2 regions of the Sanguibacter sp. Leaf3 genome follow, and region 2 is predicted to be linked to the other one. Evidence: predicted binding sites of a transcription regulator. Region 2 holds the regulator's gene; the other holds the start of a gene.

Region 1 (5,390 bases), on a different contig from region 2:
AGCCCTGGTAGTCCTCGCGGTACGCCGCGTGCAGCTCGACGAGGCGCGCAGAGATCTCCTCGACGGTCGCCGACGACGGCAGGTCGACGACAAGAGGCTTGACCTTGGTCCGGAGGAAGTGGTCGGGGCAGCTGGTGCCGAGCGCCGCGAGCTCGGCGAGCCGCTCGCGGGCGAGCAGGTCGAGGACCACGTCGGAGTCGGTGACGTGCCCGACCTGCGGGGCGTCGGTCGACGCGAGCCCACGGATCACCGGGGCGAGCTTCGCGGCCTTGGTCCGGCGCTCGGCCGGGTCGAGGGCCTCGTAGCCGGAGACGACAGCACCGAAGGGGTGCTTCCCCTCGGCCGCGAGCCTCTCGGTGCGCTCGGTGATGAAGGCCTCGGCGGTCGCGACGATCTCGAGGCTGCGGGCCTCGGCCTCGTGGCTCGTCTCGCCCCAGGCGGTGATGCCGTGCCCGCCGAGGATGCAGCCGATGGCCTGCGGGTTCGCGTCCTTGACCGCGGCGATGTCCAGGCCGAGCTGAAAGCCGGGGCGGCGCCACGGCACCCACACGACCCTGTCGCCGAAGCACTCGGCTGTGAGGGCCTCGCCGTCGGCGGCTGTCGCGAGAGCGATGCCCGAGTCAGGGTGCAGGTGGTCGACGTGCGCGGCGTCGACGAGGCCGTGCATCGCGGTGTCGATCGACGGCGCGGCACCACCCTTGCCGTGCAGGCAGTAGTCGAAGGCCGCGACCATCTCGTCTTCCCGGTCGACGCCCGGGTACACGCCGGCGAGGGCGCGGAGCCTGTCGAGGCGCAGCACGGCGAGGTTCTTCTCCGTGAGGGTGCCGAGGTCGCCGCCCGAGCCCTTGACCCAGAGCAGCTCGACAGGCTCGCCGGTGACGGGGTCGGTCTCGGCGCCCTTGGCGGAGGTGTTGCCGCCCGCGTAGTTGGTGGTGCGGGGGTCGGCGCCGAGGCGATTGGAGCGGGCGACGAGGTCGGCCGCAGGGGTGGTCATGCTGGTGCTGGGGGTCGTCGTCATGTCAGGCTCCCCATCCGGCCTGCGCGCCACCGACGCGCTCGGCCACGATCTTCTCGGCGTAACCGGAGGCCGCATAGGCGGCGAGCGGGTCCGGGTGCAGGCCCTGCTCTTCGCGCAGACCGGCGAGCAGCGGGCGGACGTCGGTGTTGTAGGCGTCCATGAGGGCACCGTTCGCACCGAGCACGTCACCGGAGCGCTGTGCGGCGTCGAGGGCGACGGTGTCGACGAGCAACGCCTTGGCCGTGGCCTCCTGGACGTTCATCACCGAGCGGATCTGAGCCGGGATCTTGGGCTCGATGTTGTGGCACTGGTCGAGCATGAAGCTCACGCCCGAGTCGGGGGCGAGCGCCCCGGCCTGGACGATCTCGTGCATGATCCTGAACAGCTGGAACGGGTCCGCCGCCCCGACCATGAGGTCGTCGTCGGCGTAGAAGCGCGAGTTGAAGTCGAAGGCGCCGAGGCGCCCCTGACGCAGCAGCTGCGCGACGATGAACTCGATGTTGGTGCCCGGTGCGTGGTGCCCGGTGTCGAGGACGACCACGGCCTGCGGACCGAGGGCGAGGCAGTGCAGCAGCGCGGTACCCCAGTCCGGGATGTCCATGGAGTAGAAGGCCGGCTCGAAGAACTTGTACTCGATGACGAGGCGGTGCTCGGGGTCGAGGGCCGCGTAGATCTCGGCGAGGCCGTCGGCCAGGCGGTCCTGGCGGGCGCGCAGGTTGTCCTGGCCCGGGTAGTTGAGGCCGTCGGGCAGCCAAAGCTTGAGATCGGTCGAGCCGGTGGCGCGCATGACGTCGACGCACTGGAGGTGGTGGTCGACGGCCTTCTTGCGGACGATCGGGTCCGGGTGCGTGAGCGACCCGAGCATGTAGTCGTCGTCCTGGAACAGGTTCGAGTTGATCGCGCCGATCTCGACGCCGAGGTCCTTCGCGTGCGCAGACAGCGCGGCGTAGTCGTCGGTGAGGTCCCACGGGATGTGCAGGGAGACACGCGGCGCCGTCGCCGTGTATCGATTCACCTGCGCAGCGTCCGCAATCTTCTCGAAGGGGTCGCGCGGGACACCCTCCTGCGCGAAGACCTTGAACCTGGTCCCGGAGTTGCCGAAGGCCCAGGACGGCAGCTCTATGGTCTGCGCGAGCAGCGCCTGGCGCGCGTCGGCGCTCAGTTCAGCGTGTGACATCTGGCTCTCCACCTCGTTGTGAATCGTTTCAAGAGAACTGTACGGAGCGGCGCGCGACTCCGTCAACCGTGAAGGGCATGGAGGAGCTGCTACGAGACGGATGAGCACGCGCAGCAGGGCCACCTGGCAGCGGTCCGTCGTCGGCCGGCACTACCTCCGGAAGGCGCGGACCACGCAGTAGGCGACAGCAGAGGTGCCGACGATCAGGACGCCGACAAGAGCCGGGAGACCGCCCATCGTGCTGGTCGTGCACGTCGAGTCGAAGGACGCGTCGGAGCATCCTCCCCCTCGGGCAGCAAGACACCAGAAGACGACGACTGCCGCGACCGCGAGCGCTCCGACCACCCATCTGGGTCGCCACCGCTGCGTTCTCATGGCCGTACCGTATCCGAGCCGTTCGGGTCCGCGACCGCGGACCGAGCCTGCGACGACGCGCGCCAGCCTCTCCCCCTGCTTCCCACGAACGCCCGCCGCGTGGCCGTCGCGGGCGTCGTCACCGTCCTGGCCGCTGGTTGCGACCGCAGACAGTGTCGAGCAGACGCCGCAGACCACCAACATCGGGGCGACCACCACTCGCGATCCCAGACACTCCAGGCCCGTCTAATTTTGGTGGACACAAATACGGTGTCGTGAGACGATCGCTGCTATGGCGATGACGTGGGCAGACAGCGCTGGCGAGCACGACATCCCGCAGGACGAAGCGCTCTACGCCATGCTCTATGCCCACGCCTTGTACGACGACTTCGAGGACCCTCGCCCAGGGCACGACACGAGCCCGCGGCTCTACATCGGACCTAGCCGCTTCGGCACGTTGGAGGTCATGGTGAACATCACCCCGCCGGGGGATGTCCGTGTCTTCCACGTCATGAGGCTTCGCGAGACGACTCGCACCACCGTTGGATATGAGGAGAAGCTATGAGCGAAGAGACTGACCGGCAGCTGGCTCAGTGGGCTGAGTCCGGAGTCACCACCCCTCGACGTGCCGTCACCGGACCGCAGGCCAGCGCGGAGGCGCGCGCCATGCTCGAGGCAGCAGGACTTGACGTCGCGGCCGTCGAGCGCAGAGTCGGACGACCCCGCCTGGACGGCGAACCCCCCAGACCGCACGGCCAGCGTTCGCCCCGCATCAACGTGGCGGTCAGTGACCAGACCAACCAGGCGATCGAAGAGGTCCGGGCCAAGCTCGGTCTCAGCCGGAGCGACCTCGTCCGCAAGGCACTCGACGCCTACCTGGCTGAGGCGTCGGATCTCGCTCACGCCTCCTAGAACCTGCTGCTAGCTCCTGTCGGCTCGTCCACGACAGGCCCTTCGCCCCGCCTACCTCTCGCGCGCCGCCCCTGCGCTCCGCCCGGACGACGCACCCGCGGACCGAGCCTGCGACGACGCGCGCCAGAGATGCATGACCGCGTAGGACCGCCACGGCGCCCACACCTGGGCCCGAGCCGCCAGGACCCGGTGCTCTGACCGACCAGCGCTCTGCGGGCCGAGCAGCCCGACCGCCCGCGCGCCGGAGAGCAGGGCGACGTCGCCGTCCAACCAGGTGTCGGGGTCGCCCAGGACGCGCATCGCGACGTAGGACGCCGTCCACGGGCCGACCCCGGGTAGGGCGAGCAGCGCTGAGCGCACCGTGGCGGCGTCGACGCCGACGTGCAGCTCGAGGTCTCCGTCCACGAGCGCACGAGCAGCACCGACGACGGAGGCGATCGAGCGTGCGGGCAGCCTGAGCAGCCGCTGAGGGTCGAGCGGCTCCCCCGCGACAGGAAGAGGTACACCGTCGAGGATCTGCTCGGGTGTCGGGAACAGCCTGTCGAGCCCCGAGAAGGTCGAGACGCAGGGCGACCCGAGGGCTGCAGCCAGCCTGCTGAGGTGCGTCCGGGCCGCGGCGACCGAGATCTGCTGGCCGACGAGCGCCCGGACGAGGATCTCCTGGGGATCGACGGTCCCGGGTGCCCTGGTCCCTGGCCGTTCTGCGACGAGCGCGCTCAGCGCACCGTCGGCTGCGAGGGCTGCGTCGATCGCGGACGGGTCTGCGTCCAGGTCGAGCATCCGACGCACCCGGGCGACCGCCGGGCCGACGTCGGACAGGGCGGAGAGCTCGAGGCGCGCACGGATCCGCCACGTCGCATCTGCGGTCTGCTCTGCCAGGACCTCCACAGCCCCCGGGCCGTGCGGCAGGTGGAGCGTCCGTGCGTATCTCAGGGTCCCGTCGGCCAGGACCCCGGCCGACTCGACCCCCTCGACAGCCCTGTCGGCCAGGAAGGACAGCACTCCTGGTGCGTCGAAGGGCTGCCGGACGGGGAGGTCGACGTCGAGCCGGATCGAATCCCGCCCGGTCACCTGCGACGGGCCGTTCACGGTCTCCGAGGCCCGCGCGCGGGCGCGGAGGTCGCTAGGCCGTGCCGCGAAGACCAGCTGGACCGTCTCGTTGAACTGGCGCACCGAGCCGAACCCGGCCGCGAACGCCACCTGGGCGATCGCGAGATCGGTCCCCACCAGCAACGAGCGTGCCGTCTGGGCGCGCTGCGCACGGGCGAGGGCCGCCGGGCCTGCGCCGAGCTCGGCCACCAGCAGCCTGTGGACGTGCCTCGGCGTGTACCCGAGCCTCGTGGCGAGCCCGTCGACACCCTCGCGGTCGACGACCCCGTCGGCGATCAGCCGCATGGCCCGGCCTGTGAGGTCACCGCGCAGGTCCCACTCGGGCGTGCCGGGCGTCGCCTCGGGAAGACAGCGCCGGCACGCCCGGAACCCCGCCTCGTGAGCTGCTGCCGACGACGTGTAGAACGTGACGTTCTCGGGCTTCGGGGTACGCGCAGGGCACGAGGGGCGGCAGTAGATGCCCGTCGAGGACACGGCGGTGACGAACTGCCCGTCGAACCTCACGTCCCGGGCGTCGATCGCGGTGTAGCGCTCGGCGAACTGCGGGTCCCCTAGCGAGCAGCCCGGCCCGTTCGCGCCCGCGGGCGCCGTCACGGTGCGACGGTCTCGAGAGGCCAGCGCGGCTCCGCGCTCGTAGTGGTGGTCGGTCCTCACGCGTCTATCGTCACCCCTCGGCGAGCCTGGCTCGACGACGCCCGCGTGAGCAGCCCGTCGACGTACCCGTAGTCGAGCGCCCCGGTGAGACCGTCGTAGGTCCCGGTGACGAGCAGCTCGGCCGTCGCGTCCCGGACCGTCGTCATCGCGGCCTGCGCGACGGAC
Region 2 (5,390 bases):
CCCGCCCAGCTCGCGGTCTTCATGCCGCGCTTGGCGGCGCGGCGCTTCCCGCGGAACTCACGGATCGGCCAGCCGATCGTCTTGGAGTGCTTGCGCAGCCGCGGGTCGGGGTTGATCGCGCACGGGTTGCCGACTGTCGACAGCAGCGGCACGTCGTTCATCGAGTCGCCGTAGGCGGACGAGGCCTCGAGGTCGATGTCGAGGTCCGCTGCGAGCACCTGCACGGCGTTGGCCTTCGCTGTGCCGTGCATCATGTCGCCGACGAGGCGCCCTGTGTAGAAGCCGTTCGAGTGCTCGGCGACGGTCCCGAGCGCGCCCGTCGCGCCCAGGCGCCGCGCGATGAGGTCGCCGATCTCGACGGGCGTCGCCGTGACGAGCCACACCTGGTGGCCTGCGGCCTGGTGGGCGTCGAGCAGCTTCTGCGTGCCCGGGAAGATCCGCTGCGAGAGGACCTGGTCGTAGACCTCTTCGCCGATCGCCACGACCTCGGCGACAGAGTGGCCTGTCATGAGGAACAGCGCGCGCGAGCGCACCTCGTCGATCTGCTGGTTGGTCTCGCCGAAGGCGAGGTAGCGCGCCTGCTGGAACGCGAAGTTGAAGATGTCCCGCTTGCGGAAGAAGCCTCGGCGCCACAGCGCGCGGGCGAGGTAGAACGAGCTCGCCCCGCGGATGATCGTGTTGTCGACGTCGAAGAACGCGGCGACCGGCCGTGCGGCTGCGGCGCCCTGCTCGTCGGGGGAGGCGCCGGGGGCTGGGGAGGTCGTGCTCACGTCGGCCGTCGTCAGGGCCGTCTCGGCCACCACCTCGCCCGACTCCGGGTCTGTCCTGTCGATGCGCACGCCACCCACTCTAACCAGGGACGGGCTGCGGGGCAGGTGGGCGGAGCCGACCGCCTAGTGTGGGTCGCGTGAACCCTGAAGAACGAGTCGTGGTCTTCACCCGCGACGACTGCCACCTGTGCGTCGAGGCCCTCGAGGTTGTCGCGCGCGTCTGCGACGACCTCGGCGAGGCGTGGCGCACGACCGACGTCGACGCCTCCGAGGAGCTCCGTGCGCGGTACGGCGACCACGTGCCCGTCGTCGAGGTCGACGGTGTGCAGCAGGCCTTCTGGCGGGTCGACGAGGCGCGGCTGCGCAGGTCGCTCACGGCCTGAGCCGCTCGGTGGTGCCACCCTCCTCGCCGTTCTCGCCGTTCTGGCTCTCACCGTCGCCCTCGACGTCGTCGACACCGGCCTCTTCCTCGGCGCGGCGCTCGTCGGCGTCCGCCCCGACCGACCTGAGAGCGCGGTCGAGGCCGAGGACCAGCGCACCAGCGGCGAGGAAGTCGCCCTCCCGGCGCGACCGCTGCTCGCGGACCGCGTCCCGCAGCGCGTCGACGGCATGCTGGAGGGCTGTCGGCGGGTCGGGGATCGAGTCGTCCGTGGAGACCTCGAGGGCGCGGAGCGCGGCTGCGTACTCTGCGAGGGCGTCGGCCGCCGGCGGACGCAGGTCCGGGCCGAGGGCGGGGTCGCGTGCGGTCTGCGTCTCGGTCTCGGTCAGCAGGTTCGTGAGGTGGTCGACGAGGTTCGCGTGCTTCTCGAGCATGACCGACCGCCTGGCCTGGGCGACCGACCAGGCGCTGTAGCGCCGGGCGTGCCAGTTGCCCTTGCTGGCCTCGCCCGCGTACGCGACGGCCGCCCGGCTCTTCTCGAGGACCGGGCGGATCGCGAAACGCCTGTCGTCCCACTCCTCAGCGGTCGGGGGCCGGTCACCGCGCAGCCCGTCAGCGAGGGAGTCGAGCTGGTCGGCGAGCGTGTCGCGCAGCCCGTCGAGCGCCACGTCCGAGGGGGACAGCGGCAGGGGTGGGAAGGCGAAGTTCACGCCGATGCCGACGAGCGCCCCGGCGACCACGAGTCCCGCGTAGGCCCCGACGAAGTCGCCGGGGTCGCCGCTGCCGATCACGAGGACGAAGAGCGCCGTCGTGGTGACGTACGCGCCCATCTCGCCGAGCCGGCTCCATCCTGCCCCGAGCGTGGCGAGGCACACGACGACGGCGATCGACAGCGCACCGGGGTCGAGGAAGGCGTCGGCGAGCCGGGCGATCACGACCCCGAGCAAGATCGCGCCTGTGGTCTGGGCGGTCTCCCGGACCGACCGGGCGACCGTGGTCGACGTGGCGATGACCGCGCCGAGCGGCGCGTAGTAGGGATAGTCGGAGAAGGGGGCCGGGGCCAGCACGCCGACGTACCAGGCGAGGGCCGCGGCGACCGACGCCTTGACGGCCATCGACCAGCGGGGGTTGAGGGCCCACAGCCGCAGCGCGCGCCCGGTGAGGACCCCGGTGCGGCTGGTCCGGACGCGGGCGGTGATCTGAGCGGGACGTGGGGGCACGAGCCCCACCGTACGAACCTGTCGACGGGCACGCGCGCCGAGCGGCTGTGCACGGCCCTACCCTGAGGGGATGACCGCGCCCCGCCCCGAGCCCACCACCTCGGCAGCCGAGGCCGTGGGGCTCCGCGAGGTCGTCGAGATCCGCCGCACCATGCCGCCGGCGAGCGTCGAGCGACTCCCGGGGTACCTGCGGGTGCTCACCGACCTGGCCGCCCGAGGCGTGACGAGTGCCTCCTCGCAGCAGCTCGCCGAGCTCGCGGGCGTGGGCCCGGCCCAGCTGCGCAAAGACCTCAGCCATCTCGGCTCCCACGGGCGGCGCGGGGTGGGCTACGACGTCGACACGCTGCGCGAGCGCGTCCAGTCGGCCCTCGGGCTCGTCGTCGAGCTGCGGGTCGCGATCGTCGGGGCGGGCAACCTCGGTCACGCCCTCGCCAACTACTCGGGCTTCGGAGCCCGCGGCTTCACCGTCGCGGCGCTGCTCGACTCGAACCCCGCGCTCGTGGGGACAGAGGTGGCCGGGGTGGTGGTCGAGGACGTCGCCCGGCTCGCCGACGTCGTGCGCGACCTCGACGTGTCGATCGTCGTGATCGCGACCCCCGGCGAGCACGCGCAGGGGGTGTGCGACGTGGTCGTCGCAGCCGGCGTGCGGGAGATCCTCAACTTCGCCCCGCGCGCGCTCCAGGTCCCCGACGACGTCGAGCTGCGCTCGGTCGACCTCGGCAGCGAGCTGCAGATCCTCGCCTTCCACTCGCGCGAGCGGTCGGGCCGGGAGGCCGCGGGGCTGTAGGTCGCCGCCTCGCGACCGAGATGCCGCCAGACCGAGAGCCTGCGAGGCCGAGATCCCGCCAGGCTGAGATCCCGCCAGACGCCGAGAGCCCGCCTGCGCAGGGGCAGGCGGGCTCTCAGGGGGCCGGTCGGGGAGCCGGGGGTCGCTCCGTCCGGTGGCCGGGTGACAGGACCTGCGGCGCCGCCGCGGTCAGGTCGTGGTGCTCGGGTCAGGCCTTGATGGCCGAGATGTCGAGCGAGATCTTGACCTTGTCGCTGACGAGCACGCCGCCGGCCTCGAGGGCCACGTTCCAGGTGAGGCCGAAGTCCTTGCGGGAGATCTCCGTCTTGGCCTCGAAGCCTGCGCGCGGGTTGCCGTAGGCGTCGACCGCGGTGCCGTCGAACTCGGTCTCGAGCTCGACCGACTTCGTGACGCCGTTGATGGTGAGGTCGCCGGTCACGACGAAGTCGTCGCCGTCGGAGGAGACCGAGGTGGAGGTGAAGGTCCAGGTCGGGTTCTTCTCGGCGTCCCAGAAGTCGGCGCTGGTGAGGTGCGCGTCGCGGTCCGGCGAGCCGGTGTTGACGGCGGTCGCGTCGAGCTCGGCGACGACGGTCGAGCTCTCGACGTCCTCACCGATGGTGATGGTCGCGGAGTTCAGGCCGAGGGTGCCGCGGACCTTGGAGATGCCGGCGTGGCGGACGACGAAGGCCGCGGTGCTGTGGCTGGGGTCGGCGTTGTAGGTGCCGGCGACGAGTCCGTTGGGGAGTGCAGTCATGATGTGAGCTCCTGAGGTGTTCCGTGCTCGGACGGGCTGGACCCGGACGAGCGGCGAGTGGACGGCGGGAGGTTCTCTCTCACCTTCAATAATTGAATCTTCTACTAAGTTGCCGCGAGGCGCAAGTCCCCCCCGTCTCCCGATTCTTGCGCCGGAGTCTCCGTCACGCGCGTCGGGCCGCTAGGGTCCAAGAGGGGGATGGCAGGCCGACCCCTGCCTCCGCAGGCCTGGGACCAGGAGATACGTGAGTGATGAGCAGCGACAGCGGACCGATCCCGTGGCTCGACGACGAGCAGCAGGTGAGCTGGCGATCGTTCCTCGAGGGCAGCGCGCGCCTCACCGAGGCGCTCAACCGTGACCTCGACGCCGAGTCCCAGCTCTCGCTCCACGAGTACGAGGTGCTCGTCAGGCTGTCCGAGAACCCCGAGCGCACGCTGCGCATGTCGGCGCTCGCGGACACCCTCGCGCACTCGCGCAGCCGCGTGACCCACACCGTCCGACGGCTCGAAGACCGCGGGCTGGTCCGGCGCCAGGCCTGCCTCGACGACGGGCGCGGGGTCGACTGCGTGCTGACCGACGCCGGGATGGCGACGCTCGCCGAGGCTGCGCCCCACCACGTGAGGTCGGTCCGGCGCCACATGGTCGACGTCCTGAGCCCTGAGCAGATGCGGGTCCTCGGCGAGGCGATGTCCCTCGTCGCCGGGGCGTGCCGCAGGTCCGACGCGGACTGAGCTCGGCCGTGCGTGAAGGGGGCGGGCGAGAAGTTTGGGAGGATGGGCCCATGGCCACCACCACAGTGCACCTCATGCGACACGGCGAAGTCTTCAACCCCGAGAAGATCCTCTACGGACGGATCCCGGGCTACCACCTCTCCGAGCTGGGGCACCAGATGGCCCAGCGCGTCGCCGACCACTTCTCGGCAGGGGACTTCGACATCACCGTCGTCACCGCGTCGCCGCTCCAGCGCGCGCAGGAGACCGCGACCCCGATCGCCGCAGGTCTCGGCCTCGAGCTCGGGACCGACGAGCGCCTCATCGAGGCGGGCAACTACTTCGAGGGCAAGACCTTCGGCGTGGGCGACGGGTCCCTGCGGCACCCCGAGCACTGGCCGCACCTCATCAACCCCTTCCGCCCGTCGTGGGGCGAGGCCTACAAGGAGCAGGTCGCGCGCATGCACGCCGCCGTCGAGACCGCCCGCCAGCAGGCCGAGGGCCACGAGGCCGTGCTCGTCAGCCACCAGCTGCCGATCTGGATCGCGCGCCAGGCCTTCGAGAACAAGCGGCTCTGGCACGACCCCCGCAAGCGTCAGTGCTCGCTCGCCTCGGTGACCTCGCTGCGCTTCGACGGTGACCGCCTCGTCGGGCTCCACTACACAGAGCCTGCGGCGGCCCTGCTGCCCGGTGCCTCGGGCGTCTCGGGAGCCTGACGGTCGTCCTCGTCAGGGAGGCCGGTCGCCCACGTCACACCGTGGGACGACCGG

What was found. Region 2 encodes Rex, which represses fermentation and respiration genes when NADH is low (regulators of the CRP and FNR family bind a similar motif). Its sites were predicted from a motif close to CTTGTGAANNNNTTCACAAG; they were not measured.
Region 1: the regulator Rex is predicted to act here: its motif matches at 2,211-2,230, upstream of rhaI (L-rhamnose isomerase).

The regions. Positions count from the first base shown of each region.
Region 1 covers NZ_LMRH01000003.1:792,941-798,330, reverse strand. Annotated here, with positions in the region: gene ASG53_RS16940 (bifunctional aldolase/short-chain dehydrogenase) at 1-1,018, opposite strand, end outside; gene rhaI (L-rhamnose isomerase) at 1,020-2,195, opposite strand; gene ASG53_RS16930 (hypothetical protein) at 2,346-2,570, opposite strand; gene ASG53_RS16925 (hypothetical protein) at 2,842-3,114, shown strand; gene ASG53_RS16920 (ribbon-helix-helix protein, CopG family) at 3,111-3,461, shown strand; gene ASG53_RS16915 (DNA-3-methyladenine glycosylase 2 family protein) at 3,513-5,165, opposite strand; gene ASG53_RS16910 (isocitrate lyase/PEP mutase family protein) at 5,222-5,390, opposite strand, start outside.
Region 2 covers NZ_LMRH01000004.1:16,969-22,358, forward strand. Annotated here, with positions in the region: gene ASG53_RS17555 (HAD family hydrolase) at 1-848, opposite strand, end outside; gene ASG53_RS17560 (glutaredoxin family protein) at 908-1,153, shown strand; gene ASG53_RS17565 (FUSC family protein) at 1,143-2,369, opposite strand; gene ASG53_RS17570 (redox-sensing transcriptional repressor Rex) at 2,440-3,156, shown strand; gene ASG53_RS17575 (YceI family protein) at 3,365-3,910, opposite strand; gene ASG53_RS17580 (MarR family winged helix-turn-helix transcriptional regulator) at 4,162-4,641, shown strand; gene ASG53_RS17585 (histidine phosphatase family protein) at 4,692-5,336, shown strand.